Regions from separate parts of the Streptomyces sp. NPDC044704 genome, predicted to be linked through region 3. Evidence: riboswitches for the same ligand, from Rfam matches in the RefSeq annotation. Region 3 holds a riboswitch; each other region holds the start of a gene.
The links. Region 3 has a riboswitch for cobalamin ahead of AC07B0_RS07210 (prenyltransferase/squalene oxidase repeat-containing protein). Riboswitches for the same ligand answer to the same signal wherever they lie in the genome.
Positions count from the first base shown of each region.

Region 1: linked by a shared signal. The riboswitch ahead of AC07B0_RS25220 (cobalamin biosynthesis protein) and the one ahead of AC07B0_RS07210 (prenyltransferase/squalene oxidase repeat-containing protein) in region 3 are both predicted to bind cobalamin.
Region 2: linked by a shared signal. The riboswitch ahead of AC07B0_RS34715 (CoA-acylating methylmalonate-semialdehyde dehydrogenase) and the one ahead of AC07B0_RS07210 (prenyltransferase/squalene oxidase repeat-containing protein) in region 3 are both predicted to bind cobalamin.
Region 4: linked by a shared signal. The riboswitch ahead of cobN (cobaltochelatase subunit CobN) and the one ahead of AC07B0_RS07210 (prenyltransferase/squalene oxidase repeat-containing protein) in region 3 are both predicted to bind cobalamin.

Region 1 covers NZ_JBWKGY010000011.1:57,816-65,204, reverse strand. The annotation lists gene cobO (cob(I)yrinic acid a,c-diamide adenosyltransferase) at 1-439, opposite strand, end outside; gene AC07B0_RS25230 (putative cobaltochelatase) at 439-2,589, opposite strand; gene AC07B0_RS25225 (cobyric acid synthase) at 2,696-4,261, opposite strand; gene AC07B0_RS25220 (cobalamin biosynthesis protein) at 4,258-5,232, opposite strand; cobalamin riboswitch at 5,269-5,425, opposite strand; gene AC07B0_RS25215 (hypothetical protein) at 5,531-5,752, opposite strand; gene AC07B0_RS25210 (inorganic phosphate transporter) at 5,781-7,061, opposite strand.
Region 2 covers NZ_JBWKGY010000022.1:92,099-99,487, reverse strand. The annotation lists gene AC07B0_RS34720 (acyl-CoA dehydrogenase family protein) at 1-679, opposite strand, end outside; gene AC07B0_RS34715 (CoA-acylating methylmalonate-semialdehyde dehydrogenase) at 676-2,175, opposite strand; cobalamin riboswitch at 2,366-2,535, opposite strand; gene AC07B0_RS34710 (cobalamin-binding protein) at 2,597-3,511, shown strand; gene AC07B0_RS34705 (short-chain fatty acyl-CoA regulator family protein) at 3,527-4,945, opposite strand; gene aceA (isocitrate lyase) at 5,333-6,619, shown strand; gene aceB (malate synthase A) at 6,766-7,389, shown strand, end outside.
Region 3 covers NZ_JBWKGY010000002.1:630,432-637,820, reverse strand. The annotation lists gene AC07B0_RS07235 (Rossmann-like domain-containing protein) at 1-272, opposite strand, end outside; gene AC07B0_RS07230 (ABC transporter ATP-binding protein) at 284-1,081, opposite strand; gene AC07B0_RS07225 (FecCD family ABC transporter permease) at 1,078-2,223, opposite strand; gene AC07B0_RS07220 (ABC transporter substrate-binding protein) at 2,213-3,250, opposite strand; gene AC07B0_RS07215 (MFS transporter) at 3,401-4,666, shown strand; gene AC07B0_RS07210 (prenyltransferase/squalene oxidase repeat-containing protein) at 4,728-6,140, opposite strand; cobalamin riboswitch at 6,272-6,400, opposite strand; gene AC07B0_RS07205 (prenyltransferase/squalene oxidase repeat-containing protein) at 6,727-7,389, shown strand, end outside.
Region 4 covers NZ_JBWKGY010000025.1:40,731-48,119, forward strand. The annotation lists gene cobN (cobaltochelatase subunit CobN) at 1-2,312, opposite strand, end outside; cobalamin riboswitch at 2,353-2,479, opposite strand; partial or broken gene AC07B0_RS35945 (cobalamin biosynthesis protein CobG) at 3,252-3,632, shown strand; gene AC07B0_RS35950 (precorrin-3B synthase) at 4,251-5,165, shown strand; gene AC07B0_RS35955 (precorrin-8X methylmutase) at 5,182-5,829, shown strand; gene AC07B0_RS35960 (precorrin-2 C(20)-methyltransferase) at 5,826-7,313, shown strand.

The DNA.
Region 1 (7,389 bases), on a different contig from region 3:
TGACCTCGTCCACGTCGATCCAGCCCCAGTGCATCGGGTACGCGAACTCGTCGAGGACGTACAGCTTGTGCGTCTCGGCGGCCAGGTCGCGCTTGACCTGCTCCCAGCCCTCCTTGGCGGCCTGCTCGTTGTCGAGCTGCGCGTCGCGCTGGACCCAGGACCAGCCCTCGCCCATCTTGTGCCAGACGACGCTGCCGCCCTTGCCGGTCTCCCCGAGCGCCTTGAGCGCGTTCTCCTCGCCGACCTTCCACTTCGCCGACTTGACGAACTGGAACACCCCGATCGGCCAGCCCTGGTTCCAGGCGCGCAGCGCCAGCCCGAAGGCGGCCGTCGACTTGCCCTTGCCCGGGCCGGTGTGGACGAAGACGAGCGGACGGTTGCGGCGCTGACGCGTCGTGAGTCCGTCGTCCGGAACGACGGACGGCTGTCCCTGAGGCATTACGCGGCCCTCCTGTTGCTGCTGTGGGAAGCGGGGGAAGTCACTGAGGTGCGGACGTTCTTCACGAGCCCGGCCAGCGAGTCGGCCCGCAGCCCGTCGAGCGTGACGGAGGGACCGCCGAGGTCCGCGGCCAGCACCCCGGCCAGCCCCAGCCGGACCGGGCCGCTCTCGCAGTCGACGACCACCGAGGTGACCCCCTCCGACCCGAGCAGCCGGGCGGCGCGCTCGGACAGCTCGCGGGGCGTCCCGGCCGCCGAACCGCCCACACCGCCGGCCGACGTGGCCCGGCCGTCGGTGACGACGACGAGCAGCGGCCGCCGCGAGGGATCGCGCAGCCGCTCGATCCGCAGGACCTCGCGGGCCTTCAGCAGTCCGGCGGCCAGCGGGGTGCGGCCGCCGGTGGGCAGCCGCTCCAGCCGCGCCGCGGCGGCGTCCACGGACGAGGTCGGCGGCAGCGCCAGCTCCGCCGCGCCACCCCGGAAGGTGACCAGGCCGACCTTGTCCCGGCGCTGGTAGGCGTCCAGCAGCAGGGACAGGACGGCGCCCTTGACCGCGCTCATCCGCTGCCGGGCGGCCATCGAGCCCGAGGCGTCGACGACGAACAGCACCAGGTTGCCCTCGCGGCCCTCGCGGGTCGCCTGCCGCAGGTCGTCCTTGCGCACGACGAGGCCCGGTCCGCTGCGCCCGCGCGCCCGCTGGTGCGGGGCGGCGGCCTGGACGGTCGCCGCCAGGTGCAGCTTCGTCAGCTGGCCCCGGGGGCGCCGGGCGCCGGTCGTCTGCCCGTGCGCGGTACGGGCCCGCGAGCGCCGGCCGGCCGCGCCGCCCTCGCCGAGGCCGGGCACGCTGAGCATCCGGGTCCGGAACGGTTCGGAGGCCCGTACCGCGGCCTGTTCGGGCCCGTCGGCCCCCGCTTCGCCCTGGGCGTGCTGCGGTTCGGGGGACTGCGGGGCTTCCGCGTCGGGCGCGTCGGCCGTGTCGTCCTCGGACACCGGCGGCTCCGTGTGGCGCTCCGGCTGCTCGGAGCCCTCGCCGTGCGGGGGCGCGCCGCCGCCGTCGGGACCGCCGTCCGGGCCGCCCTCGGGGCCGTCGTCGTCCGGACCCTCGGGCTCCGGGTCGGGCTCGGGTTCCGGCTCGTCGTCGGGGAAGCCGTCCAGGATCTCGTCGAGCTTGTCCTCGTCGAGGCCGGGGGCGTCGAACGGGTTGCGCCGGCGCCGGTGCGGGAGCGCCAGCAGCGCCGCCTGCCGCACGTCCTCCTTGCGGACGGCGGTCCGCCCGGCCCACGCCGCCAGGGCGGTCGCCGTACGGGCCATCACGATGTCGGCGCGCATGCCGTCGACCTCGAACCCGGCGCAGGTGGCGGCGATCCGGAGCAGCGCCGTGTCGTCGAGCACCACCTTCGGGAGCAGGGCCCGCGCGGCCACGACCCGGGCCCGCACCTCGTGCTCGTCCCCGGCCCAGCGGCCGGCGAAGCCCGCGGGGTCGTCCTCGTAGGCGAGCCGCCGGCGCACCACCTCGACGCGCAGGGCGGGTTCGCGGGAGGCCGCGACCTCCACCGTCAGCCCGAACCGGTCCAGGAGCTGCGGCCGGAGCTCGCCCTCCTCGGGGTTCATGGTGCCGACGAGCAGGAAGCGGGCGTCGTGCCGCACGGAGACACCCTCGCGCTCCACGTACGAGGCGCCCATCGCGGCGGCGTCGAGGAGGACGTCCACCAGGTGGTCGTGCAGGAGGTTGACCTCGTCGACGTACAGGATCCCGCGGTGCGCGTCGGCGAGCAGACCGGGCTCGAAGGCCTTCACGCCCTCGGCGAGGGCCCGCTCGATGTCGAGGGCGCCGACGAGGCGGTCCTCCGAGGCGCCGACCGGCAGCTCCACCATCCGCGCGGGGCGCGCGGCACCGGGTCCGGGCCCGTGGGGGCCGTCCGGGCAGTCCGGGTCGGGCGCGGCGGGCGCGCAGGAGAACCGGCAGCCGGCCACCACGTCCACCTGCGGCAGCAGCGAGGACAGCGCGCGCACGGCGGTGGACTTGGCGGTCCCCTTCTCGCCGCGCACGAGCACACCGCCGACCGCGGGGCTGACGGCGTTCAGCAGCAGCGCCAGCCGCAGGTCGTCCTGGCCGACCACCGCCGTGAACGGGAAGTGGGTGCTGCTCATCCGCTGATCACTCCTTCGAGTGGACTGCGCCGGCCGCTCGTAGAGCGGCGGCGGCCCTCGGTCCTATGGGTGTTCGGGTACGCGTCCCCGGGGACGCGGCGGTGCGTCACGGCGCACCCGGCGGCAGGAACGGCAGCCCGTCCGGTGCGCCCGACTCGATCAGCCGCAGCAGCGCCCCGGTGTCGGCGTGCTCCTCGATCAGGGCGCCCAGCAGGTCGAGCTGTTCCTCGCGCAGCAGACCGAACGAGGTGTCAGGGGCCGGGACGAAGCGCCTCCCGGCGGCAGCGGCCACCTCCCGCAGGAAGGCCCGGCGGAATCCGTCCGACTCCAGCGAGCCGTGCCAGTGCGTCCCCCACACGGCCCCGACCCGGCAGCCGTCCAGGAACGGCTCCCCGCCCAGCACCTCGGCGACGCCGTGATGGATCTCGTACCCCTCGACGGGCTCGCCCAGCGCCGATCCGGAAGGCCGCGCCAGGGTCTTCTCCCGCGCGAACCGGACCCGTACGGGCAGCAGGCCGAGGCCGTCCACCGCGCCGGCCCGGGATTCGACCTCGTCCTCGATGTGCTCGCCGAGCACCTGGAAGCCGCCGCAGATGCCCAGCACCGGACGGCCCTCGGCGGCCCGCCGCGCCAGCGCGCCGGCGAGGCCCCGCTCGCGCAGCCAGGCCAGCGCCTTCACGGTGCCGCGCGTGCCCGGGACCACGACCAGGTCGGCGTCGGCGAGTTCCTCGGCCCGGTCCACGAACCGCACGACCACGCCCGGCTCGGCGGCGAGGGCGTCGACGTCGGTGAAGTTCGACATGAGCGGCACCGCGCACACCGCGACCCGCAGCACGTCCTCGCCGAGCGGCGGTGCCACCAGGGACTCCCGTACGGCTCCGCGCAGCGAGACCCGCAGACCGTCCTCCTCGTCGATGCCCAGCCCGTGCCGGAACGGCAGCACCCCGTACGTCGCCCGGCCCGTGAGCCCGCGCAGCATCTCCATGCCGGGCTCCAGCAGGGAGACGTCGCCCCGGAACTTGTTGACGAGGTACCCGGCGATCAGCGACTGGTCCTCGGGGGACAGCAACGCGGTCGTGCCGAAGAAGGACGCGAAGACGCCGCCCCGGTCGATGTCCCCGACCACGACGACGGGGAAGCGCGCGGCCCGCGCGATGCCCATGTTCACGATGTCGGTCCGGCGCAGGTTGATCTCGGCCGGACTGCCCGCCCCCTCGCAGATCACGGCGTCATACGTGCCCCGCAGCCGCTCCAGGCAGTCCGTGACGACGCCGAGGAGCCGTTCCCGGTGTCCGCCGGGCTCCGCCGGCCCGGGGGACGCCGAGCCGGGGCCCGCGGTCCCGAAGAACCCGCGCGCGCTCATCTCGCCGACCGGCTTGCCCAGCAGCACCACCTGGCTGCTCTGGTCGCCGCCCGGCTTGAGCAGCACCGGGTTCATCAGGGCGGTCGGTTCCACCCGCGCCGCCTGGGCCTGCATGGCCTGGGCCCGGCCGATCTCGGCGCCCTCCCGGGTCACGAACGAGTTCAGGGACATGTTCTGGGCCTTGAAGGGGGCCACCTTCACCCCCTGCCGGGCCAGCCACCGGCAGATGCCCGCCGTGACGACGCTCTTGCCCGCGTCCGACGTCGTACCGGCGACCAGCAGTCCGCCGCCGCGCTTCGCGCCGCTCATGCGCGCCCCCTCCGTGTCGTACGCGAGACCAGTGTCCGGGTGGCGGCGGTCCGGGCCAGGGCGCAGACGCCCAGCGCCAGCCAGGTCACCCGCCGCGACAGCCGGACGGCCCGCTCGATGTCGGCGACCTCCACCGGCCGGCCGGCCGCGCCGTTCAGCACGGCACGGTGCTCGGTCCGTCCGCCGTAGGCCAGCGTCCCGCCGAGCCGGACACCGAGCGCCCCCGCGAAGGAGGCCTCGACCGGGCCCGCGTTGGGGCTCGGGTGGGCGGCGGCGTCGGCGCGCCAGGCGCGTACGGCTCCCCGCCGGTCGGGTCCGGCCACGACGGCGGCGAGCGCCGTCAGCCGGGCCCCGGGCCAGCCGGCCAGGTCGTCCAGCCGGGCCGAGGCCCAGCCGTAGCGCAGGTGGCGGGGCGACTTGTGGCCCACCATGGCGTCGAGGGTGTTCACGGCGCGGAAGGCCAGCAGCCCGGGCACCCCGGCGACGGCCCCCCACACCAGGGCCCCCACGACCGCGTCGGAGGTGTTCTCCGCGACGGACTCGACGACGGCCCGGGCCATCTGCTGCCCGTCCAGGGACTCCGGGTCGCGCCCGCACAGGTGGGGCAGGCGTTCGCGGGCGACCTCGGTGTCCCCGGCGGCGAGCGCCCCGCCGATGGCGCGGGCCTCCCGGCCGAGCGAGGTGCCGCCGACGACGGCCCACGTGGCCGCTGCGGTCAGGGCGACGCGGGCGGCCGCGGGCCGGGAGCGCACGGCGCGGGCGGCCAGCGCACCGACGGCGGCCGCGCCGCCCGCGCACACGAGGGCGTGGAGGACGCCACGGCCGCGGTCGTCGCGCCACAGGGCGCGTTCGACGGCGGCGGCGGCGGTTCCGAAGGCGGCCACGGGGTGCCCGCGGCGCGGATCCCCGAGGATCCGGTCGCCGATCAGGCCCGCCGTGGCGCCGTACGCGAAGACGCGGTCGGCACGCATGGTGGCAGGTATGTCCTCACTCAGGGTCCGCGCCCTGGTTCGACGTGTCCGGCGGCGAGAGTTCCTGGCTCCCGGGGCCGCGCACCGCGTGCGCTGACCCGGTGACAGTGGCGGGACCGCGCCGGATTCGCACCGGACTTCCTCTTCCATGCCGCCGTATTGGCTCGGGCAGTCCACCACGCACCGCGAACGCCCGTCAACTTGCCGTTGACCTGCGGCGGGTTCGGGCGGGGGGCGCACCGGGGGTACGCGAAAGCTCCCTCCGGGAGGACCCGGAGGGAGCTTCGGACACGTCGTGTCAGGCGACGATCAGGTAGATCCCGTACGACACGGCCGCCGCGCACAGCGCGAAGCAGGCGTAGGCGCCGGTGCGCGCCAGGGCCGCGGTCCCGCCGTGCTCGGTGGCGGCCTCGTGCTTGGAGAGGCCCACCAGGCCCAGGGTGAAGAGGGCCACGAGGGCGACGGTGGCGGAGAGGCTGACTCCGAAGACGGAGCCGAGCGATGCCCAGTCGATGTTCATGCCGCTGATACCTCTGTCGTTCTCGGGGTCAGACCGCCGCGGCCGGAGCCGCGGGGGTCGTCGGGGTCGCCGTCGCGGCCGGGATGGTGGCCTTGAGGTCCTCGTCGGTCACGGCGGCGGTGGTACCGGCCGCGGCGGTGGTCGGCGGGACGGTGACGGCGGCCATGGCCGTGGTGACGACACCGGGCTCGTCCGTCGTGGTGGCGGTCTCCACCTCGTTGACGTTGTGGTGGTCGACGACCTGGCGGCGGGAGATGACCCAGATGGCGAAGCAGGAGGCGACCAGGAAGACGGTGACCGCGGCGATGCCGACGTCACCCGTGCGCATGACCAGCTCGGCGCCGGCGGCGACGAGGGCCGCGGCGGGCAGGGTCAGGCCCCAGGCGATGAACATGCGGGTGGCGGTGGACCAGCGGACCACGCCGCCCTTGCGTCCCAGGCCGGAACCCATGACGGCGCCGGAGCACGCGTGGGTGGTGGAGAGGGAGAAGCCGAGGGTGGAGGAGGCCAGGATGACGCTCGCGGCCGAGGTCTGGGCGGCGAAGCCCTGCTGCGGCTGGAGGTCGGTGAGGCCCTTGCCCATGGTGCGGATGATGCGCCAGCCGCCCAGGTAGGTGCCCATCGCGATGGCCAGGCCGGCGGAGACGATGACCCAGACCGGCGGGTTGGCCCCGGCGGGCAGGGCGTTCCCGGCGACGAGCGCCAGGGTGATGATGCCCATCGTCTTCTGCGCGTCGTTGGTGCCGTGCGCGAGGGAGACGAGACCGGCCGAGGCGATCTGGCCGGCGCGGTACCCCTTGGCGGAGGTCTTCTCGCCGACGTTGTGGCCCAGCTTGTACGTGAGCTTCGCGGCCAGCATCGCGGCGACACCGGCGACGATCGGGGCGGCGATCGCGGGGATCAGCACCTTCGTCACGACGACGCTGCCGTTGACCGCGCCGATGCCGGCGGAGGCGACCGCGGCGCCGATCAGGCCGCCCATGAGGGCGTGGGAGGAGCTGGAGGGCAGTCCGACCAGCCAGGTGACGAGGTTCCAGAGGATCGCGCCCACCAGGGCGGCGAAGATCACCTCTGGCTGGATGCCTTCCTCGTTGACCAGGCCCTTGGAGATCGTCTTGGCGACCTCCACGGACATGAACGCGCCGACGAGGTTCAGCACGGCGGACATCGCCACCGCAGTCTTGGGCTTGAGGGCGCCGGTCGAGATGGTGGTGGCCATCGCGTTGGCCGTGTCGTGGAAACCGTTCGTGAAGTCGAACACGAGAGCGGTGATGATCACGATCCCGAGGAGAAGCGTTATGTGCTCCATTTACCCAGGCTTCTGTTTGACGTCAGTGGCTCGGCGACCGTAGGCAACCTGGATGAACGGAAGGTGAACTGGGTCGGGCCGAGTGGTGTCCGCGGGCGGCGCATGATCGGGACCTTCGCCCCGATTCCACCGTGAATATAGCGATTGATGCACGTCAGGGCCGGGTGAACACACCCCTCCCGAAAGGTCTTCCGGTACGGGTGTCCCTGCCGAAGGCGCCCCGGAAGAGACCCAGATCACGTCCCGGACCCCCTCGGGCGGCCGCTCCCCGGCAGGCGCGCCGGCTCGCCTGCTCACCCGTTCCGGTTGTGCGCGCCGCGAGCGCGGA
Region 2 (7,389 bases), on a different contig from region 3:
CGCCGAGCCGCCGGTCGGCGGGCAGGCGCACGCCGTCGAGGACCACCTGGCGGGTGGGCTGTGCGTTCCACCCCATCTTGTGCTCGTTGGCCCCGAACGAGACCCCCGGGTCCTCGCGTTCGACGACGAAGGCCGAGATCCCGCCCGGCCCGGGAGCCCCGGTGCGGGCCATGACGACGTAGACGCCGGCGGCTCCCGCGCCGGAGATGAACTGCTTGACGCCCGTCAGGACGTAGTGGTCGCCGTCCCGTTCGGCGCGGGTGCGCAGGGCTGCGGCGTCGGAGCCGGCGCCCGGTTCGGTGAGGCAGTAGCTGCCCAGGGTGTCCGCCGAGCAGAGCGCCGGCAGCCACCGCGAGCGCTGGGCGGCGTCCCCGTAGCGGTCGATCATCCAGGCGACCATGTTGTGGATGGAGAGGTAGCCGGCGATGGAAGGGCAGCCCGTCGCGAGGGTCTCGAAGACGAGCACCCCGTCGCTGCGGCTGAGTCCCGAACCGCCGTGCTCCTCACGGACGTAGACGCCGCCGAGGCCGAGGGCCGCGGCCCTGCGGATGACGTCGACGGGGAAGTGCTTGTCCTGGTCCCAGGCGACGGCGTACGGGGCCAGGTGCTCCTGGGCGAAGTCGAGGGTGACCTCGGCGAGGGCGAGCTGGTCCTCGGTGAAGGTGGTCACGGCGCTCATCCCATCGTGGGGATGGTGAAGCTCGCGCCCTCCTTGACCCCGGAGGGCCAGCGCGAGGTGACGGTCTTGGTACGGGTGTAGAAGCGGATCGAGTCCGGCCCGTGCTGGTTGAGGTCGCCGAACCCGGACCGCTTCCAGCCGCCGAAGGTGTGGTACGCCACGGGCACGGGGATCGGGACGTTGACGCCGACCATGCCGGCGCCCACGCGCCGGGTGAAGTCCCGGGCCGTGTCCCCGTCGCGGGTGAAGATGGCCACGCCGTTGCCGTACGGGTGCTCGGTGGGCAGGCGCAGGGCCTCCTCGTAGTCGGCGGCCCGTACGACGCTCAGCACCGGGCCGAAGATCTCCTCGCGGTAGATCCGCATGCGCGGGGAGACCCGGTCGAAGAGGGAGGCGCCGGCGAAGAAGCCGTTCTCGTGCCCCGCGAGGGTGAACCCGCGTCCGTCGACGACGAGTTCGGCGCCCTCCGCCTCCCCGATGCCGACGTAGCGGTTCACCCGGTCGAGGGCGTCCCGGCTGACCAGCGGTCCGAAGTCGGCGTCGGGATCGTCCGAGCGGCCGATGCGCAGGGTCGCGATCCGCTCCCTCAGCTTCGCCACGAGCGCGTCCGCGGTCTCCTCGCCGACGGGCACGGCCACGGCGATGGCCATGCAGCGCTCGCCGGCGGAGCCGTACCCGGCGCCGATCAGGGCGTCGACGGCCTGGTCGAGGTCCGCGTCCGGCATCACGATCATGTGGTTCTTGGCGCCGCCGAAGCACTGGGCCCGCTTGCCGTGGGCGGCGGCGGTCGCGTAGATGTGCGCCGCGATCGGGGTCGATCCGACGAAGCCGAGGGCCTGGACCCGCGGGTCCTCCAGCAGGGTGTCGACGGCCTCCTTGCCCCCGTTGACCACGTTGAGCACGCCCGGCGGCAGGCCCGCCTCCAGGAACAGCTCCGCGAGGCGCAGCGGCACGGAGGGGTCCCGCTCGGAGGGCTTGAGGACGAAGGAGTTGCCGCAGGCCAGGGCGGGCGCGGCCTGCCACAGGGGGATCATGGCGGGGAAGTTGAAGGGGGTGATCCCGGCGACGACGCCCAGCGGCGCGCGCAGGGAGTGCACGTCGATGCCCGTCCCGGCGTTGTCGGTGAACTCGCCCTTGAGCAGGTGCGGGATGCCGGCGGCGAACTCGACCACCTCCAGGCCGCGTTGCAGGTCACCGTGGGCGTCGGCGACGGTCTTGCCGTGCTCGGCGGACAACAGCCGTGCCAGGGAATCCCGTTCGCCCTCCACCAGCTGGAGGAAACGCAGCATGACGCGGGCGCGCCGCTGGGGGTTCCACTGCCCCCAGTCGGCCTGGGCCGCCTCGGCGTCCGCGATGGCGGCCTCGGTGTCGGCGCGCCCGGCGAGCGGGACGCGGGCCTGGACGGAGCCGGTGCTGGGGTCGTACACGTCGGCGTGGAGGCCGGACGTTCCGGTGACGTGCTTGCCGCCGATGAAGTGGGTGAGTTCGCGGACCATGGGTGCCTGCTCTCGTCAGGTGCGGATCCGGGGATGGCACGGCGGACCGGCGGCCGCGCCCGGTCGGGCGCGTCGCTGGGGAAGGCCGTGGGACTACGAACGCGCGAAGGAGGTGTGCGCGCGCTCCGCCGGATCACCAGGGTCGTGGGTACAAACCGGTGCCATGCGTGTCTTCTCCATCCTCGTGGACAACACGGAACGTTCCGCGGCCGGTATCCTGACTCCCGGATCCCCGCGTGCCACCCGCCTTCCCGACAGCCCTCGTCAGTGGCGTTGGACGGCAGCACACTCCCCGGTCACAGTGGCGGGACCGTGCCGGTTTTTCACCGGCTTCCCTGCACCGCGGACCTTATGGGCACGAACATATAGTTGGACGTCCTAGTAAGTCCACCCCCGCCGGCCGCGCGCCTACAGTCGGTCCATGCGCATCGTCTCCCTCCTCCCCGCGGCCACGGACATCGTCGCGGACCTCGGTCTCGCCCCCGACCTGGTCGGACGCACCCACGAATGCGACTGGCCGGCCGAGGCGGTCGCCTCCGTACCCGTCGTCACGCGGGCCGAATGGGCGGCGGACGAACTCAGCAGCCGGGAGATCTCCGACGCCGTCGGCGGGGCCGCCCACTCCGGCTCCTCGCTCTACACCCTCGACACCGGGGCGCTCGCCGCCCTCGCGCCGGACGTCGTCCTCACCCAGGACCTCTGCGACGTCTGCGCCGTGTCCTACGCGGGCGTCTCCCGCGCCGTGCGCGTCCTCGACGCCGGACCGCGCGTCCTGAGCCTGGAGCCGCGCACCCTCGACGACGTACTGGACTGCCTGGTCACGGTCGGGGAGCTGCTCGGCGTACGGGAGCGGGCCGAGCGGCGCCGGGAGGAACTGCGGGCGCGGCTCGACGGGGTGCGGCGGCTGACCGCGGGCCGCGCCCGGCCCCGCGTGGTGACCGTCGAATGGCTCGACCCGCTCTGGCCCGCCGGCCACTGGGTCCCCGAGCAGATCTCCTGCGCGGGAGGCGAACCGCTCCTCGCCGCCCCGGGCGAGCACACCAAACCGATGACCTGGGACGCCGTCCGCGCCGCCCGCCCCGACGTCGTCCTGGTCATGCCGTGCGGCTTCCCTCCCGAACGCACCCTGCGGGAGCGCGAGTTGCTGACCTCCCTGCCCGGCTGGGAGGAACTTCCCGCCGTACGGGCCGGGGAGGTCTGGGTCCTGGACGGGCCCGCCTACTTCAACCGCCCCGGCCCGCGCGTGGTCCGCGGCGCCGAAGTCCTCGCCCACGTCCTGCACTCCGTACGGGCGGGGGAGCCGGTCACCCCGGCCGAGGCGCGGCGCCTGGACTGACCGGCCGGTCCCCGCTCAGCCACGCCCCGGCCCGGCGGGAGCGCCCGTGACCGGGTACGGGACGAAGGTGCTGCTGTTCTCGTCCACCGCCAGGGCCCGGCCCAGCGGCGGCACGGCCCGCTGCGGGCAGTCCAGCCGCTCACAGAGCCGGCACCCCATTCCGATCGGCGTCGCGGCCGCGGCGTTCCCGAGGTCGAGCCCGTCGGCGTACACGAGCCGCGACGCGTGCCGGATCTCGCAGCCGAGGCCGATGGCGAAGGTCTTCCCCGGCTCGCCCCAGCCGCCGCGGTGGCGGGTGACGGCCCGGGCGGTCCACAGGTGCCGCTGCCCGTCGGGCATGGCCGCCACCTGCACGTGGATCCGGCCGGGCGCGGCGAAGGCCTCGTACACGTTCCACAGCGGGCAGGTGCCGCCCGCGCGGGAGAAATGGAAGCCGGTCGCGGACTGCCGCTTGGACATGTTCCCCGCCCGGTCCACGCGCACGAAGGAGAAGGGCACCCCGCGCAGCCTGGGACGTTGCAGGGTGCTCAGGCGGTGGCAGACCGTCTCGTAGCCGAGACCGAAATGGTCGGTGAGCCGCTCGATGTCGTACCGGAACTCCTCGGCGGCGGTGTGGAAGGCCGTGTACGGAAGGATCAGCGCGGCCGCGAAGTAGTTGGCGATGCCGATCCGCGCCAGAGCGTGCACGGGGGAGCCGGCCGGGAAGTCCTCGGCCGCCAGCCGGTCCAGCTCGTCGCCGTACTCGATCAGCCCCAGCTGGGTCGCCATCCGGAAGGCCTGCTGTCCCGGCCGGAGCCGGTTCGACAGGTGCAGGACGCGCCCGGCGGCGTCGTAGTGGTGCAGCCGGTCGCAGTCCGCGGCGATCCTCACCCCGTGCCGGCCGGCGAGCCGGCGCGTCAGCGCGTGGACGACGTCCCCCGGGCGGATCCCGATCTCGCGGGCCAGCGCCTCGGCCGCGAGGTCGGCGTCGTGAAGGTAGTTCTGCCGCCGGTAGAAGAACTCGCGGATCTCCTCGTGGGGCGACCGGGGCGCGTCGGCCACCACGTCGCGGCCGTCGGCCGCGTCGGCGAGGCGCTCCGCCAGGAGCTGGCCGCGCCGCCCCAGGTCCAGCAGCACCGCGGCCACCGCCGGCATCCGCGTGGCCAGCTCCGCCAGGTCGGAGGAGGACACCCGGGCCTCGGCGACCTCCCCGGCCAGGGCCTCGCGCAGGTCCGCGACCAGCCGGCTCGTGTCCCGCTCGGAGAAGAAGCCCGGATCCACCCCGAAGACCTCGGTGAGCCGCAGCAGCACCGGAACGGTCAGCGGGCGCGAGTCGTGCTCCATCTGGTTGAGGTAGCTCGGCGAGATGGCGAGCACCCTGGCCAGGTCGGCCTGGGTCATCCGCCGCTCCTCGCGCAGCCGCCGCAGCCGCGCCCCCGCGTACGTCTTGCCCACCGTGCTCCCCCTCGCCCCGCATGCCCTCGACGTACGCGTCACCCTATGCGGAACCGCGCCCGCCGAGGCATTGGCAAACATGGCAAAACCGCCTCCGAAGATTCGCAAAGCTTGGCAGACGTACCTCCTTGATGGCACCCAGTGCCAGTGCCAGAGTCAGTCCTGCGGCCCGCCGGAACCGGTAGCCGGGATGGACCAAGGACCCCCGAATCACGCCCTGATGTCGAGGATCACCGCAGTCCCCTCCCGTAGAGCGGCAGCATTGCTCAGCTCCTTCCCGCGGGCGGGTTCGGCGGCCGCACCCCCTTCTCAGGCACAGAGTGCCAATGGCCGGACCGGAGTCCGGGCCCTTGGCAAGACAAGCGACGGATGGAAACGGTGACGGTCATGGCAGAGGCGAACACGACGGCGGCGGCCGAGCAGCTGGAGCAGCGGTGGGCCGACGACCCGCGCTGGGCGGGCATCGAGCGGACCTACACCGCGCAGGACGTGGTCCGGCTCTCCGGCAGCGTCCGCGAGGAGCACACCCTCGCCCGGCGCGGAGCCGAGCGCCTGTGGCGGCAGCTCCACGAGCGGGACTATGTCCACGCGCTGGGCGCCCTGACCGGCGGCCAGGCCGTCCAGCAGGTCCGGGCTGGACTCCAGGCGATCTACCTCTCCGGCTGGCAGGTCGCGGCCGACGCCAACCAGGCCGGTCACACCTACCCCGACCAGAGCCTCTACCCGGTCAACTCGGTCCCGCAGGTGGTCCGCCGCATCAACAACGCCCTCCTGCGCGCCGACCAGATCGCCACCGCCGAGGGCGGCGCCGACACCACCGACTGGCTCGCCCCGATCGTCGCCGACGCCGAGGCCGGCTTCGGCGGCCCGCTCAACGCCTTCGAGCTGACCAAGGCGATGATCGCCGCCGGCGCCGCCGGCATCCACTACGAGGACCAGCTGGCCTCCGAGAAGAAGTGCGGCCACCTCGGCGGCAAGGTCCTCGTCCCCACCTCGCAGCACATCCGCACCCTGAACGCGGCCCGCCTCGCGGCCGACATCGCCGACACCCCGACCGTGATCATCGCCCGTACGGACGCCCTCGCCGCGAACCTGCTGACGAGCGACGTCGACGAGCGCGACGCGCAGTTCGTGACGGGGGAGCGCACCGCCGAGGGCTTCTACCGCGTCCAGAACGGCATGGCCCCGGTCATCGCCCGCGGCCTGGCCTACGCCCCGTACGCGGACCTGATCTGGGTCGAGACCGGCACCCCGGACCTCGCCCAGGCCCGCGAGTTCGCCGAGGCGATCCACGCGCGGTACCCGGACCAGATGCTCGCCTACAACTGCTCGCCCTCCTTCAACTGGAAGGCGGCCCTGGACGACGACCAGATCGCCAAGTTCCAGCGCGAGCTCGGCGCCATGGGCTACCGCTTCCAGTTCATCACCCTCGCGGGCTTCCACTCCCTCAACCACGGCATGTTCGACCTGGCCCGCGGTTACGCCGAGCACGGCATGACCGCGTACGTCGACCTCCAGGAGCGGGAGTTCGCCGCGCAGGCGCAGGGCTTCACGGCCGTCAGGCACCAGCGCGAGGTCGGCACCGGCTACTTCGACCTGGTCTCCACCGCCGTCAACCCGGCCTCCTCCACCACGGCGCTCTCCGGCTCCACCGAGGAAGAGCAGTTCCACTGAGCCCACCCGGCCCACCCGACCTACCCAGCCCACCTGCCCCACCCGAGCCACCTGCCCCACCCGCGTCGCCGGCCCGGCCGGCCGCTCCCGACGGGTGCCCGGGGGACCTCCCCCCGGGCACCCACCGCCCCGCTGAGGAGAACCGCATGCCCCTCCCGCCCCTGACCAGCAGCGTCCAGGTCCTCGGTGCACCGGGTGAGCGCCACGAGGAGATCCTGACCCCCGCGGCCCTGGAGTTCATCGGCCGGCTCGACCACGCCTTCGCGGCCCGCCGCCTGGAGATCCTCAGGGAACGCCGCCGACGCTCGGGCCACCTCGCCGGCGGCACCCCGCTCGACTTCCCGCTCGCCACCCGCGCCGTCCGCGACGACCCCCACTGGCGGGTCGCGCCGCCCGCACCCGGCCTCACCGACCGCAGGGTCGAGATCACCGGCCCCCCGGAGCGCCGCATGGCGGTCAACGCCCTGAACTCCGGCGCCCGCGTATGGATGGCCGACTTCGAGGACGCCACCGCCCCGACCTGGGACAACGTCATCGGCGGTCAGCTCAACCTGCTCGACGCCATCGAACGCCGCATCGACTTCACCACCCCCGAGGGCAAGGAGTACCGCCTCGGCGACGACCTCGCCACCATCATGGTCCGCCCGCGCGGCTGGCACCTGACGGAGGAGCACCTGGAGATCGACGGCCGCCCCGTCCCCGCCTCCCTCGTCGACTTCGGCCTGTACTTCTTCCACTGCGCCCAGCGGCAGATCGACGCCGGACACGGC
Region 3 (7,389 bases):
AGGACGTCGAGCGGCGTGCCGGAGGAGTCGCGGCAGACGGAGGGGTCGGTCTCGCCGGCTTCGAAGGCGCAGCCGCCGAAGGAGCCGCCGAGGCGGACCAGGACGTACTGGTTGAGGTAGGTGGTGTCGCCGCCGGCCAGGCGGGTGCCGTGGTGGATCCAGAACACGCTGGTCGCGACGAGCGTGGAGGGGAGCGGGCCGTGTTCGCCCGCGAGGACGGCTTCGAGGAGGCCGTCGACGGTCCGGGCGGGGGTGGGATGTGTGCGGGTCATGGCGTTCCTCTTCACGGAGCGGGTCGGGGTGCGGGGAGCGGGGGGCCGAGCGGCCCGCGGTAGGTGACCGCGGGGTGTCCGAGGGCGTCGGTGGTGAGTTCGGCGTCCACCTCGAAGACCTCGGCGAGGCGTTCGGCCGTCAGGACGGCGGCGGGAGTGCCGGAGGCGATGAGGCGGCCGTGGTGCAGGAGCAGCAGCCGGTCGCAGTACCGGGCGGCGAGCGACAGGTCGTGCAGCGCGACCAGGACGGTCTGTCCGGTGCCGGTCAGCAGCTCCATCAGCTCCAGCTGGTGTTTGACGTCGAGGTGGTTGGTGGGTTCGTCGAGGAGGAGCCCGTACGGTTGTTGGGCCAGGGCGCGGGCGATGTGGGCGCGCTGCCGTTCGCCGCCCGAGAGCGCCTTCCAGGAGCGGCCGGCGAGCGCGGTGAGTCCGACGCGTTCCAGTGCGGCGGTGATCACCGCCCGGTCGGTGGCGTCGGCTCCGCGCCAGCGGTCGCGGAACGGGGTCCGCCCCAGGCCCACGACCTCGGCGACGCGCAGATCGCTGTCGGGGCCCGAGTCCTGTTCGACGAAGGCGACGTGGCGGGCGATGCGGCGCGCGCTCCAGTGGCGTACGGACTCGCCGTCGTACCGGACCGTGCCCGAGTCGGGTGGCCGCAGCCCGGCCAGGCAGCGCAGGAGCGAGGACTTGCCCGAGCCGTTGGGGCCGAGCAGTCCGACGGTCTCGCCGGGGGCGATGTCCGCGCTGACCGCGCGTACGACCGGCGTGCCCGCGACCGACCAGCTCAGTTCTTCCGCGGTGATCCTCACAGCTCACCCCTCCTGCGCAGGACGAGGAGGAAGAGCGGTACGCCGAGCAGGGCGGTGATCACGCCGACGGGTACCTCTCGGGGCGCGAAGGCGATCCTGGCCAGCGCGTCCGTCCACACCAGGAACACCGCGCCCGCGAGCGCCGCGTGGGGCAGCAGCACGCGGTGCAGCGGCCCGACGAGGAACCTCACGCCGTGGGGGACGATCAGCCCGACGAAGCCGATGGCCCCCACGGTGGCCACCGCCACCGCGGTCAGCGCGGCCGTGACCACCAGCAGCAGGGTCCTGGTGTGCCGTACGCCGATCCCCAGCGACGCGGCGGTGTCGGTGCCGAAGGCGAGCCCGTCGAGGGCGTTCGAGCAGAGCCACGCCGCCGCCAGCCCCAGCGGGGTGACGACCGCGCAGACGACGACGGTGTCCCAGCGGGCCGGTGCCATCGAGCCCAGCAGCCAGTGGGTGACGGCCCGCGTGGTGTCCGCGTCCGCGGAGGCCATCAGGACGAGCGAGGTCAGCGCGGTGAACAGCTGGCCGACGACGACACCGGTGAGGACGATGCGGACCGAGTCCAGCCCGGTGCGCCGCAGGAGCAGCAGGAGGAGTCCGAAGGAGAGCAGCGCGCCGGCGAGCGCGCCGCCGGTGACGCCGAGGGTGCTCGCGCCGACCCCGAGGACGACGACGGTGACGGCTCCCGCCGACGCGCCCGAGGAGACTCCGAGCAGGTAGGGGTCGGCCAGGGCGTTGCGGGTGACCGCCTGGAGCACGGTGCCGCACACGGCGAGCGAGGCGCCGACGAGGGCGGCCATCAGGACGCGCGGCAGCCGCAGGTCCCAGATGAGGGAGTCCAGCAGGGGCGGCAACGGCGCCACGTCCAGGCCGAGATGGGTACCGAGGACACGGGCGAGCCCGCTCCAGCCCACATCGGCGGTGCCGATGCGCGCGGCCGCCGCCACCGAGCCCGCCAGGGCCGCCGCGGCGAGGAGGAAGAGGGTCGTCCGGGCTGCCGCGGACCGGCCGGGGCGCCCTTCCGTACGGGCGGATCCGGCGGGCACGGGCCGGGGGGAGTCCCCCGCGGCCGTGCGCCCGCGGGCCGTCGGGAGCAGGAGGTCCGCCGCTCCCCTCCGGGTGAGCGGGTCAGCGGACATGCCCGAGGTCCTTCATGCCGTCGGCCAGCAGCCCCAGGGCGTGTACGGAGCGGACCGAGGGGTCCAGCTCGATGCCCGGCACTTCGAGGATCTTGTTGTCGCGGACCGCGGCCAGCTTCGAGATCACCGGGTGACCGGTCATCGTGGCGCGCTTCTCGGCGGCGCTGTCGCCGGGGCGGCCGCGCTCCGACAGGTCGCCGATGACGATGAAGTCGGGGTCGCGTTCGGCGACTTCCTCCCAGGAGACCTCCGGCCAGTCCTCCTCGACGTCGTCGAAGGCGTTCTTCGCGCCGACGATCCGGCTCATCTCGCTGGGCAGGCCGGTCCGGCCGGCGACGTAGGGCATGCCGTTGAAGACGGAGTAGAGGTAGACCACGGTCGGCTGGTCCGCGCCCCGGGGAACCTTCGCGGCGTTCTCCCCCGCTTTGGCGACCGCGGCGCGCTGGTCGGCGGCCAGCCTGCCGGCCCGCTCCTCGGCGCCGAAGATCTTGCCGAGGCTCTCGTAGTCGGAGAAGAGGAGCTCGAAGGGGGTCGTGCCGGGCGGGTTCTGCTGCGGGCAGTCCACTGCGCTGACGAAGGTGGGGACCTTCAGGGTGTCCAGCTCCTCGCGGGTGCCGGCCCGGTCCTTGGCGAAGAGGTCCGTGGATCCGGCGACGACGAAGTCGGGTGTGGCGGTGCGCAGCTGTTCACCGGTGGCGATCTTGGGGGCGATGACCGGGATCTTGGCGTACGCGGCCTCGTACGGGGCGGGGACCTTGGTCTTGAGGTTGGCGGTTCCCGCCATCCGGTCCTGGAGCCCGAGTTCGAGGAGGGTCTCGGTCGAGGTCTGGTCCAGGGTGACGGTCCGCTCGGGCGGTCCGGCGAAGGAAAGCCGCCGGCCGCAGCTCGTGACGGAGGCCGCCTCGGCAGAGGCGCGGGCGGCGGGTGCGGAGTCCGGGCCGGGGCCTTCGCCGGAGGCGGCGGCGGAGCAGCCCGCGGTGGCGAGGGCGACGGTCAGGGCGATGCCGAGGCGGACGGGGTGGCGCATGGGGTTCTCCGGTCTGTGGGCGTGGGTGTTGTCGTGCACCGGGCAGGAGTGCAGCGATTCGAAGGGTACTGTAACGGTAATCATTTTCATTAACGACCCCCGGGGTGTCCGCCGCCGCACCGCACCCCGCCTCCGAGGAGCAGCCACACCGTGACCACCACACCCGCACCGATACCGGCCAAGTCCGGTACACCACAGCCCCGTTCAGTCCTCCGGGACCCCTCGTTCCTGCGCCTGTGGGCCGGCACCACCGCCTCCGGTCTCGCGACCTGGGCCCTGCCCTTCGTCCTCGGGCTCGCCGTACTGCACCGCGACCTCGGCGCCGCCGGACTCGGCCTGGTCCTCGCCGCCCGCACCGCCGGCTTCCTCGCCGCCGTCTCCGTCGGCGGCGTGCTGGCCGACCGGCACTCCCGCCGCGCGGTCGTCCTCTGGTCGGCCCTCGCGGCGGCGGTCGCCGCGCCCCTCCTCGCCGCCGGACTCGGCCGCTCACTGGTCCTGATGACGGCCGCCGCCGCGCTCGCGGGCGCCGGACAGGGTGCCTGCCGCCCGGCGTTCCAGGCGCTCACCGCCGAAACCGTCGAGCCCGGGCGCCGTCAGCAGGCCAACGCCGCCCTGACCCTGGCGGTACGCGGCTCCACGCTCGCCGGCCCCGCCCTGACCGCGCTGCTCGCGGCCTTCCTCGACATCCGGACGCTGCTGCTCGGCATCGGCGTGCTCTGGCTGGTCGCCGCGCTCGTCCCCGGCAAGGGGGCCGCCACCGCGGCGGACCCGGCCGCCGGGCCCGCGCCGCGCGCCGGATTCCGCGCCGAGTTCCTGGAGGGGGTGCGCGAGGCGCGCCGCCACCCCTGGTTCCTCGCCGGGCTCGGGGCCCTCGTCGCGGTCATCGGCCTCGGGTACTCCGCCACCAGCGTCGCGCTGCCCCTGATCAGCCGGGACCGCTACGGCACCGAGTGGGTGCTGGCCGCCGCCATGACCGCCTACACGGTGGGCGCGCTGGGCGGGGCCCTGATCATCGCCCGCCTGCGCCCGCGTTCCCAGGGCTGGGCCGCCTTCGCCGGGCTGGCCGCGTACGGTTTCGCACCGTTGAGCCTCGTGCTGCCCGTGCACCCCGTCGTGGTCGTCGCCGCGTACGCGGTGGCGGGGATCGGCATCGAGCTGTTCAACGTGCCCTGGTTCACGGCCACACAGCGGGAGGCCGCCCCGGACAAACTCGCCCGCGTCTCCTCGCTGGACTTCCTGGTGTCCTACGGTCTGGCGCCGGTCGGCCTGGTCCTGATCGCCCCGGCCATCGACGCGTTCGGGGTCACCGCCGTACTCGCCGTGTGCGCCGCCGCCTGTTTCCTCGTACCGGCCGCCGCGGCGCTCGTGCCCACCGCCCGCCACTTCGCGCGGGCGGCCCCGGCGCCGACGGACTGACCACGGCGGCCGCCGCGCCACGGGCGGGTGGCCCCGTGCCGGGGCCGCCCGCCCGCCGGGGTCAGGCGCCCCAGCGCAGGGCGATGGTGTCGCCCACGTTGATGACCTTCTCGCGCAGGGCGCCGGCGAAGGCCGAGCCGTCGACGCTGACCTTCCAGGTGTTCGCGCCGCTGTTGGCCTTGCCGTTGACGGCGGTGATCGTGCCGGTGCCCGACGAGGGCGTCACGCCCGTGACGCAGCCCGACGGGGTGGCGGCGCCGGTGGCGGCGGCCAGGACGTCGCCGAGGGTGGTGGTCGTCCCGGTCGGCGTGAACGCCACCGAGCACACCTTGAGGTTGCCGGCGCCGTCGTCGACGGTCAGCGCCAGCTTGGTGGCGGTGCCCGCGGTGAACGTCGACTGGGCGACCCACTGCGGGGCGCCGGGGGTGACCGGGACCGGCGGGGCGGCGGTGAAGCCGCCGCCGACGACGCCGCGCAGCGCGTCGATGGAGGCGTAGGCGGTCGGGCCGGTGTCGGACGGCTTGTACTTGAAGCCGCCCGCCGGGTTGTACTGGTTGGCGATCAGGAAGTCGATCGGGGTCTTGCCGTTGGCGGTGAGGAAGTCCCCGGTCTGCGGGTTGATGCCGCAGGCGTTGAGGCCGGCGACGCCCCAGCCGTTGGAGCTGGTGTTGACGCCGTAAAGGGAGTTGAAGGCACCGGAGTTGGCGACGAGCTTGCTCTTCAGGAAGTTCTTGGCCTGGACGACGTCGGCGTCGGTGTTCGGGACGCCGGAGACGCAGAGCGCGGCCATCGCGGCGCCGGTCATGTCGACGTCGCTCGCGGAGTTCAGGACGGTGGGGTTGCCCTCGGCCTTGTTGTAGGTCCAGCCGCCGTCCACGTGCTGGTTGGCGCGGATGCGCGTGACCATCGAGTCGGTCAGGGCCTGCGGGACGCGGGCGCCGCCGGCCTGCGTCTTGGCTCCGCCGAGCGAGAGGGCCGCGAAGACGGTGCCGTTGAAGTTCCCGGACGGGCCGAAGTAGCCCGCCTCGGCCGTCTGCCAGTAGGAGTAGACCTGCGCCACGAGGTTGCGGGAGGCCGAGACGCGGGCCGGGTCGATGCCGGCGGCGTACGCGTTCAGGGCGGCGCGCTCGTAGTCGGTGACCACCGGGGCGCCGGAGGGCCAGCCCGCCGTGGACAGCAGGTTGCGGTAGACGGTCCGGGCGTTCTTCGTCGTGTCCCCGCCCGGCGCCACGTCGGCGACGGCCGTACCGGCCGCGGCGAAGGCGGTGAACGCCCACTCGTTGGACAGTCCGGAGCCGGCGTACGAACCGTCCGCCGCCTGGAGCGACTTGAGGTAGGCGACACCGTTCGTCTTGGACGTGGAGATCTGCGCGGGCGACGAGGTCGCGGACGCGGGCAGCGCGGTGAGGGCGAAGGCGCCGAGCGCGGCGGGCACCGCCAGCGCGAGGCGGCGGGAGGTACGGGGACGGGACATGGCCTGCTCCTGGAAATCGGCGGACGCCGGTCCCTCCCCGCTCACGCCGCGCGTCACCGCGCACGGAGCTCGGGGCACGGCAGGGCAAGGCCGGGGAACCGCCGTCCGGAACGCGTGGTACGGCTTCCTGTGGTGCATCGCCGTATGGGCATTCGGGCTCGGAAACGGCCCCCGCCGTTCCACACCGCTGCGCGTCAGCTCCGGCATCGCACCGGATTCCCCCATGTGGCAGCCCAGGACGCTACCCGAGCGGTCAGGGGACCGCCAGCCTCCGCTTCCGGGGGCGGACCGCGGCGGTCCAGGATCGGTCGGCTGAGACTCATGCCACCTTGACGCGTCGTCGGGATCCGTGTTGCACTCCGGCTGATAACTGCTCAGCACCAGGGGAAGCCGGTCGAATTCCGGCGCTGACCCGCAACCGTAGGCCCGGTACGTCCGGGCGAGCCGGATTGCCTGGGGCCGGGCCACAGTACGAAGAACGCCGTCGCGGATTGCGGTGTGGTCGTCGCAGCCTCCCCATGGCCCGAGAGCCGTGCGGGGGTTCCTCGCCACGTGCGCAGCCGCCCGGCAGAGACGAGGGGCCGCGGTGGGGACCGAACAGCAGGCGAAACGGCAGTCGGGAACGAGACGGCGGTTCTTCTCCCTCGTGACCGCGGCCTTCCTGACGCTCGGGTCGGGAGTGGCCTTCCTCACGGTTCCCTCGTCCGCGAACGCCGATCCGGTCGACCAGTGCACCGCGGCCAACGGCGCCGTCGTCGCCGTGGACTTCGGCCCCTTCGGCGGCAAGGTAGAGCGCGGCTGCGACACCACCCCGACGACCGGGTACGAGCTCCTGCACACGGGGGGCTTCACCACCAAGGGCACCGTCCACGACGGTGACGGATTCGTCTGCCGGATAGGCACCGGCTCCTTCAACACCGGTACGGAGTACCCCACTCCGGACAAGGAGGACTGCGTCCTCACCCCGCAGGCCACCGCCTACTGGTCGTACTGGATCGCCTCGCCCGGTCAGAAGAGCTGGACCTACAGCCCCCTCGGCGCCATGTCGCGCACCCCGAAGCCCGGTGACGTCGACGCCTGGGTGTTCGGCGGCACGGACATCGGCGGCACCTCGGGCAAACCCTCCTTCTCCCCCGACGACGTGCGCGCCGGAGGCGGTTCCCCCTCGCCGGACCCGACCGGTCCGACCGGACCTCCGACGGTGCCCCCGGGCGGGGTCGACGTGGCCGCCGCCACCCGCTGGCTCACC
Region 4 (7,389 bases), on a different contig from region 3:
GGGACGACCTCGCGCGCCGCGAACGACAGGACGTCGGCGACGGCCTGCGCGTGGCCCGCCGCGACCGCGGCCACCGCGTCGAGGGACCAGTGCGCGTCCTCCATCGCCTGGACCAGCGCGCGGGCCTGCTCCTCGACGGCGTCCGCCGAGGTGCGCGTCGCCGCCGACTCGTCCAGGCCCAGCGCCTCGCGCAGGCCGGGCAGGGCCGTCGTACCGCCCCAGATCTGCCGGGCGCGCAGGATCGCGAGGACCAGGTTGACGCGGGCCTCACCGGTGGGCGCGCCGCCGAGGACGTGCAGGCCGTCGCGGATCTGGGCGTCCTTGACCTCGCACAGCCAGCCGTCGACGTGGAGCAGGAAGTCGTCGAAGCCGTCGTCGTCCGGGCGCTCTTCGAGGCCGAGGTCGTGGTCGAGCTTCGCGGCCTGGATCAGGGTCCAGATCTGGGCGCGGATCGCCGGGAGCTTGGAGGGGTCCATCGCCGAGATCTGCGCGTACTCGTCGAGGTGCTGCTCCAGGCGCGCGATGTCGCCGTACGACTCCGCGCGGGCCATCGGCGGCACCAGGTGGTCGACCAGCGTGGCGTGCACGCGCCGCTTGGCCTGCGTGCCCTCGCCCGGGTCGTTGACCAGGAACGGGTAGATGAGCGGGAGGTCACCGAGCGCGGCGTCGGGGGCGCAGGACGCGGACAGGCCGGCGTTCTTGCCCGGCAGCCATTCGAGGTTGCCGTGCTTGCCCAGGTGGATCATCGCGTCGGCGCCGAAGCCGCCGTCCTGCGCACGCGCCTGGATCCAGCGGTACGCCGCCAGGTAGTGGTGCGAGGGCGGCAGGTCCGGGTCGTGGTAGATCGCGATCGGGTTCTCGCCGAAGCCGCGCGGCGGCTGGATGAGGACGAGGAGGTTCCCGCGGCGCAGGGCGGCGAGGACGATGTCGCCCTCCGGGTTCGCGGAACGGTCCACGAACATGTTGCCGGGGGCCTCGCCCCAGTGCTGCTCCACGCTCTCGCGCAGCTCGGCGGGGAGCTCGGCGAACCAGCGCCGGTAGTCGGCGGCCGGGATGCGGACCGGGTTGCGGGCCAGCTGCTCCTCCGTCAGCCAGTCCTGGTCGTGGCCGCCGGCCTCGATCAGCGCGCGGATCAACTCGTCGCCGTCACCCGAGACCAGCCCCGGGATCTCGTCGGCGGGGCCGAAGTCGTAGCCGCCCGCGATCAGGGTGCGCAGCAGCTCGACGGCGCTGGCCGGGGTGTCCAGGCCGACCGCGTTGCCGATGCGGGAGTGCTTCGTCGGGTACGCGGACAGCACGAGCGCGATCTTCTTGTCGCGGCGGTCGATGTGCCGCAGCCGGGCGTGACGCACGGCGATCCCGGCCACGCGGGCGGCCCGCTCGGGGTCCGCGACGTAGGCGGGCAGGCCGTCCTCGTCGATCTCCTTGAAGGAGAACGGGACGGTGATCAGACGGCCGTCGAACTCGGGGACGGCGACCTGCGTCGCGGCGTCGAGGGGGGACAGGCCCTCGTCGTTCTCCTCCCACGTGCCGCGGGAGCCGGTCAGGCACAGGGCCTGGAGGATCGGCACGCCGAGCGAGGCGAGCGCGCCCGCGTCCCAGGACTCGTCGTCGCCGCCCGCGGAGGCGGTGGCCGGGCGGGTGCCGCCCGCCGCGAGGACGGTCGTGACCACCGCGTCGGCGGCGGACAGCGCGGCGATCAGCTCCGGCTCGGGGGTGCGCAGGGAGGAGACGTACAGGGGCAGCACCTGCGCGTCGTGGGCCTCGACGGCCTCGCACAGGGCGTGCACGAACGCGGTGTTGCCGCTCATCTGGTGGGCGCGGTAGTACAGCACCGCGACGAGCGGGCCGGCGGTCCGCCCCGGCGTGCGCTCCAGGGGGCCCCAGGTCGGGGAGGCGGCGGGCGGCTCGAAGCCGTGGCCGGTCAGCAGGACCGTGTCGGAGAGGAACCGGGCCAGCTGGTCGAGGTTGGCGGGGCCGCCGTGCGCGAGGTAGCCGTGGGCTTCGGCGGCGATGCCGATGGGGACGGTCGAGGCCTCCATCAGCTGCGCGTCGGGGGCCTGTTCGCCGGTCAGGACGACCACCGGGCGGGTCTGGCCGGGGGCCAGCAGCAGGTCGAGGCCCTCCTGCCAGGCGCGGAGGCCGCCGAGGAGGCGCACGACGACCAGGTCGACGCCGTCGAGGAGGCCGGGGAGGTCGTCGAGGGGAAGGCGGGAGGGGTTCGCGAACCGGTACGGGACGGGGCCGTCCGCCGTGTTCGACGCGCGGGCGCTGAGCAGATCGGTGTCGGACGTCGACAGCAGCAGGATCATGCGGCGGCAGGCCTTCCTCGGGGTTTCCGCGCCCCGGGCAGTGAGGACAGCGGGAGTTCCTGACTCACCCCACGGGTTGCTCCGCGGGGTTCACAGTGGCGGGACCGCGCCGGAATCGCACCGGGCTTCCTCCCATGTCGCCGTCCTCGGCGACGACGGGCCGAACGGTCCGTCGGAAGGTCATCCTAGGCGGCGGGGTCCCCGGGCGGGAGCGGGGGTGACGTGTCGCTCCGCGGGGGGTGCGGGGGTGGGGGCTGCGGGGGTGTGCGGGGTGTGCGGGTGCGGCGCCGTTGCGGGGGGGGGGGGCCCCCCCCCCCGGGCCCCCCCCCCCGCGGGCGGGGGGGGGGGGGGGGGGGGGGGTGGGGGGGGGGGGGGGGGGGGGGGGGGCGGGGGGGGGGGGGGGGGGGGGGGGGGGGGGGGGGGGGGGGGGGTGTGCGGGTGCGGCGCCGTTGCCGGGGCGCTGCCCCGGACCCCGCGCCTCAAACGCCGGCGGGGCTGGGTTTGGCGGGTCGGGGTGGGCGAGGAGTGTGCGGGCGCCGCGATTTCGGGCCGCCGGGTGCCGGGTGCGGGGTGTGCGGGTGCGGCGCCGTTGCCGGGGCGCTGCCCCGGACCCCGCGCCTCAAACGCCGGCGAGGCTGGGTTTGGCGGGTCGGCGTGGGCGAGGAGTGTGCAGGCGCCGCGATTTCGGGCCGCCGGGGGCCGGCTGGCGGGTGCTGGGTACTGGGGCGCCGCCCCGGACTCCGCGCCTCGTACGCAGGCGGGGCTGGGACGTGGCCGACCGGGCCGGACGTGGGGGTGGTGGGAGTGGGCTGCCGGGTGTCCGGGGGCTGTTCCGGGGACGCTTCCCGGGGGACGGGCGGGTCGGGGGTGGGCGGGATGTGGCTGGTCCGGGGCGTGGGGGTGGTGACGGACACAGGTCGGGGCGGGGAGATCGTGGGTATGCTCGCGGCCATGCCCCAGCCCCCTTCCGCCGCATCGTGGGACGAGCCCGTCATACGGGACCGCGGTGACGCATGCCCCGGCGCGCTGCGCCTGCACGCGGCGGACGACGGCCGGCTGGCGCGGGTCCGGATCCCCGGCGGGCTCCTCACCGCCCGGCAGGCCTCGGTGCTGGCGCTCGCCGCCGACCGGTTCGGGGACGGCCACCTGGAACTCACCTCGCGCGGCAACGTCCAGCTCCGCGGCCTCACCGACGACTGCGGAGCCGGGCTGGCGAAGCTGCTGGAGGCGGCCGGACTGCTGCCCGCGCCGAGCCACGAGCGGGTGCGGAACATCGTCGCCACCCCGCTGTCCGGGATCTCAGGGATCCCGGCCCTCTCGGTCGACCCCGGCACGTACGCGACCTGCGGAGACCCCGGCGCACCCTCGGGCCCCGGCGTCTCCGCCCCCTTGACGACTTCCGACGCTCCGGGCGTTTCCGGTGTCCCTGGGACCGCCGGTGCTCTGGGCGTTTCCGGTGTCCCTGGGACCTCCGATGCTCCCAGCGTCTCCGGTGCCCCCGGGCGCTCTGCGACCCCCGGGCTCTCCGGGACCCCCGGGCTCTCCGGGACCCCCGGGCTCTCCGGGAGTGCCGGGACCTCCGGGACCTCCGGGCGCTCTGCGACCCCCCGGCTCTCCGGGACCTCCGGGCTCTCCGGGACCTCCGGGCTCCCCGCGCCCCCCGGAACTTCCGGGCCCCCCGAAAGTGCCGGGTCTTTCGGGCCCCACGGGCTCTCTGGGACCTCCGGGTCTTCCCTGGCCCCTGTGCCTGCCGGTGCCCCTGTGCCTTCCGGGGCCAGTGAGCCTTCCGAGACCATCGTGCCTTCCGGGACCCCTGGGCCTTCCGGGACCCCCAACACCCCCAGCGCATCCGGCAAGTCGGGTGGGGGTGGTGGGGTGCGGGCCGATGTGGTGCCGTGGGTTCGGGAGCTGGATCGGTTGTTGTGCGGGAGCAGCCGGGTGGTGGGGTTGTCCGGGCGGTTCCTGTTCGCTCTTGACGACGGGCGGGGGGACGTCGCCGCGCTCGATCCCGACGTGACCGTCCTCGCGCTGCCCGCGGGCCGGGCTCTGGTCCGGTTCGGGGCGGCCGCCGATGCCGTCGAGGTCGCCGCGCCGGACGCGCCCCGCGCCGCGTTGCTCGCCGCCGAACACTTCCTGGACGCCGTCGACTCCGCCGGCACCCGCGCCTGGCGGGTGGCCGAGCTGCCCGCCGAACACCGGCCGGCCGCCGCCGCGTTCGCCGTCCGCCTGCGAGCCGCCGGGCTCCCGGCGGCGCACGTGCCCGCGGTGGACTGGCCGTACGCCCCGCCGCCCCGTCCCTGGGGCTCCGGCACGGGCGACCAGACACCCCTGTGCGTGCTGCCGCCGCTGGGCCGGCTGAGCTCCGAGCAGTGGCGGGTCCTCGTCGAGGTCGCCGACCGGGGCGACGGACAGCTGCGGATCACCCCCTGGCGGACCGTCGTCCTGCCCCGGGCGAGCACCCGCAGGCCCGTCAACGGCGCCGCCCGCATCGAGGCCGCCGGACTGGTCCTCGGCCCCGGCGGCCCCTGGGAGTCCGTCACCGCCTGTACGGGGCGGCCCGGTTGCGCCAAGTCGCTGGCCGACGTACGCGCCGACGCGCGCGCCGTCGCGACCGCGTCGGCCGGCGCCCTCCCCGTCCACTGGTCCGGCTGCGAACGCCGGTGCGGGCACCCCCGCGGCGCCCTCTGGGTGGACCTCGTCGCCACCGGACCCGACCGGTACGAGCTCTCCGCGCCGGGGCGGCCCCCCGCCCCCGTCCCCCTCTCCGATCTGGCGTCCGCCCTCAAGACCGCACGAACCGCACGCGGCGTCCACCGCACCGGTACCAGCACTTCCCCCTCAGAACCGCAGTGATGAAGACAGTGAAGAAATGAGCGAGTACACCGTGTTCGAGTACGAGAAGGACGGCGCGGCCATCTACCGCCAGTCCTTTGCCACGATCCGCGCCGAGGCGGACCTCTCCGGGCTGCCCGCCTCGGTCGCCCAGGTCGCGGTGCGCATGATTCACGCCTGCGGCATGACCGACCTCCCCCAGGACCTCGGCTACACCCCCGAGGTGGTCCTGCGGGCCCGCGCCGCGCTGGAGGCCGGCGCGCCGATCCTGTGCGACGTGCAGATGGTCGCCAGCGGCGTCACCCGCAAGCGGCTGCCCGCCGACAACGAGGTGATCTGCACCCTCTCCGACCCGGCCGTGCCGGAACTCGCCGCGAAGATGGGCACCACCCGCAGCGCCGCCGCGCTCGAAGTGTGGCGTGACCGGGGCCTGTTGGAGGGCTCGGTGATCGCCGTCGGCAACGCGCCGACCGCCCTGTTCCGGCTGCTGGAGATGATCGAGGAGGGGGCTCCGCGCCCCGCCGCCGTCATCGGCGTGCCCGTCGGTTTCATCGGCGCCGCCGAGTCCAAGGACGCCCTCGCCGCGCACCCCTCGGGCCTCGACCACCTGATCGTGCGGGGCCGGCGGGGCGGCAGCGCCATCGCGGCCGCCGCCGTCAACGCGATCGCGAGCGTGGCCGAATGAGCGCCGGACGTCTGTACGGCGTCGGGCTCGGCCCCGGCGACCCCTCCCTGATGACCCTGCGGGCCGTCGAGGTGATCGCCGAGGCCGACGTGATCGCCTACCACAGCGCCCGCCACGGCCGTTCCATCGCCCGCTCGATCGCCGCGAAGCACCTGCGTGACGACCACGTCGAGGAGCCGCTGGTCTACCCGGTCACCACCGAGACCACCGACCACCCCGGCGGCTACCAGGGCGCGATGGAGGAGTTCTACGAGGTCTCCGCCGCCCGCCTCGCCGCGCACCTCGACGCCGGCCGCACCGTCGCCGTGCTCGCGGAGGGCGACCCGCTCTTCTACGGCTCCTACATGCACATGCACAAGCGGCTCGCGCACCGGTACGAGGCCGAGGTGATCCCCGGCGTCACCTCGGTGAGCGCCGCCGCCGCACGGCTCGGCACCCCGCTCGTCGAGGGCGAGGAGGTGCTGACCATCCTGCCCGGCACCCTGCCCGAGGAGGAGCTGACGGCCCGTCTCGCCGCCACCGACTCGGCGGTCGTGATGAAGCTCGGCCGGACCTTCCCCGCCGTCCGGCGGGCCATGGAGAACAGCGGCCGCCTCGCCGAGGCCCGCTACGTGGAGCGCGCCACGATGGAGGGCGAGCGCACCGGGGTCCTCGCGGACACCGACCCGGACAGCGTGCCGTACTTCGCCGTCGCCGTCGTGCCCAGCCGGATCGGCAACCCCGGCAGCGTGCCGTCCGGCCCCGGCGAGGTCGCCGTCGTCGGCACCGGCCCGGCCGGCCCGCTGTGGCTCACCGCCGAGACCCGGCGGGCGCTGGCCGACGCCGAGGTGCTCGTCGGCTACACGACCTACCTGGACCGGGTCCCCGCCAAGCCGGGGCAGGTCCGGCACGGCTCCGACAACAAGGTGGAGTCCGAGCGGGCCGAGTTCGCCCTCGACCTGGCCCGGCGCGGCAAGCGGGTGGCCGTCGTCTCCGGCGGCGACCCCGGGGTCTTCGCCATGGCCACCGCCGTCCTGGAGGTCGCCGGACAGCCCGAGTACGCGGACGTTCCCGTACGGGTCCTGCCGGGGGTGACCGCCGCGAACGCGGCGGCGGCCGCGGCCGGCGCCCCCCTCGGCCACGACTACGCGACCATCTCGCTGTCCGACCGGCTCAAGCCGTGGGAGGTCATCGCGGAGCGGCTGCGCGCCGCGGCCGCCGCCGACCTGGTGCTCGCCCTCTACAACCCGGGCTCCCGCACCCGCACCTGGCAGGTGGCCCAGGCCCGGGAGCTGCTGCTGGAACTGCGCCCGCCGCAGACCCCGGTGGTCGTCGCGCGGGACGTGGGCGGCCCGGAACAGTCGGTGCGGATCGTGACGCTGGACGCGCTGGAGCCGGCCGAGGTCGACATGCGGACGATCCTGCTGATCGGCTCCTCGCAGACCCGGGTCACCGAGCGGCCCGACGGGTCGCGCGTCACGTGGACCCCGCGCCGCTACCCGTGAGCCGGACCGGCGGTTGACGGTGCGGTGCGGGCGTTCCCGTACCGCACCCGCGGGCCGGGCCCGCCGTACCGTACCG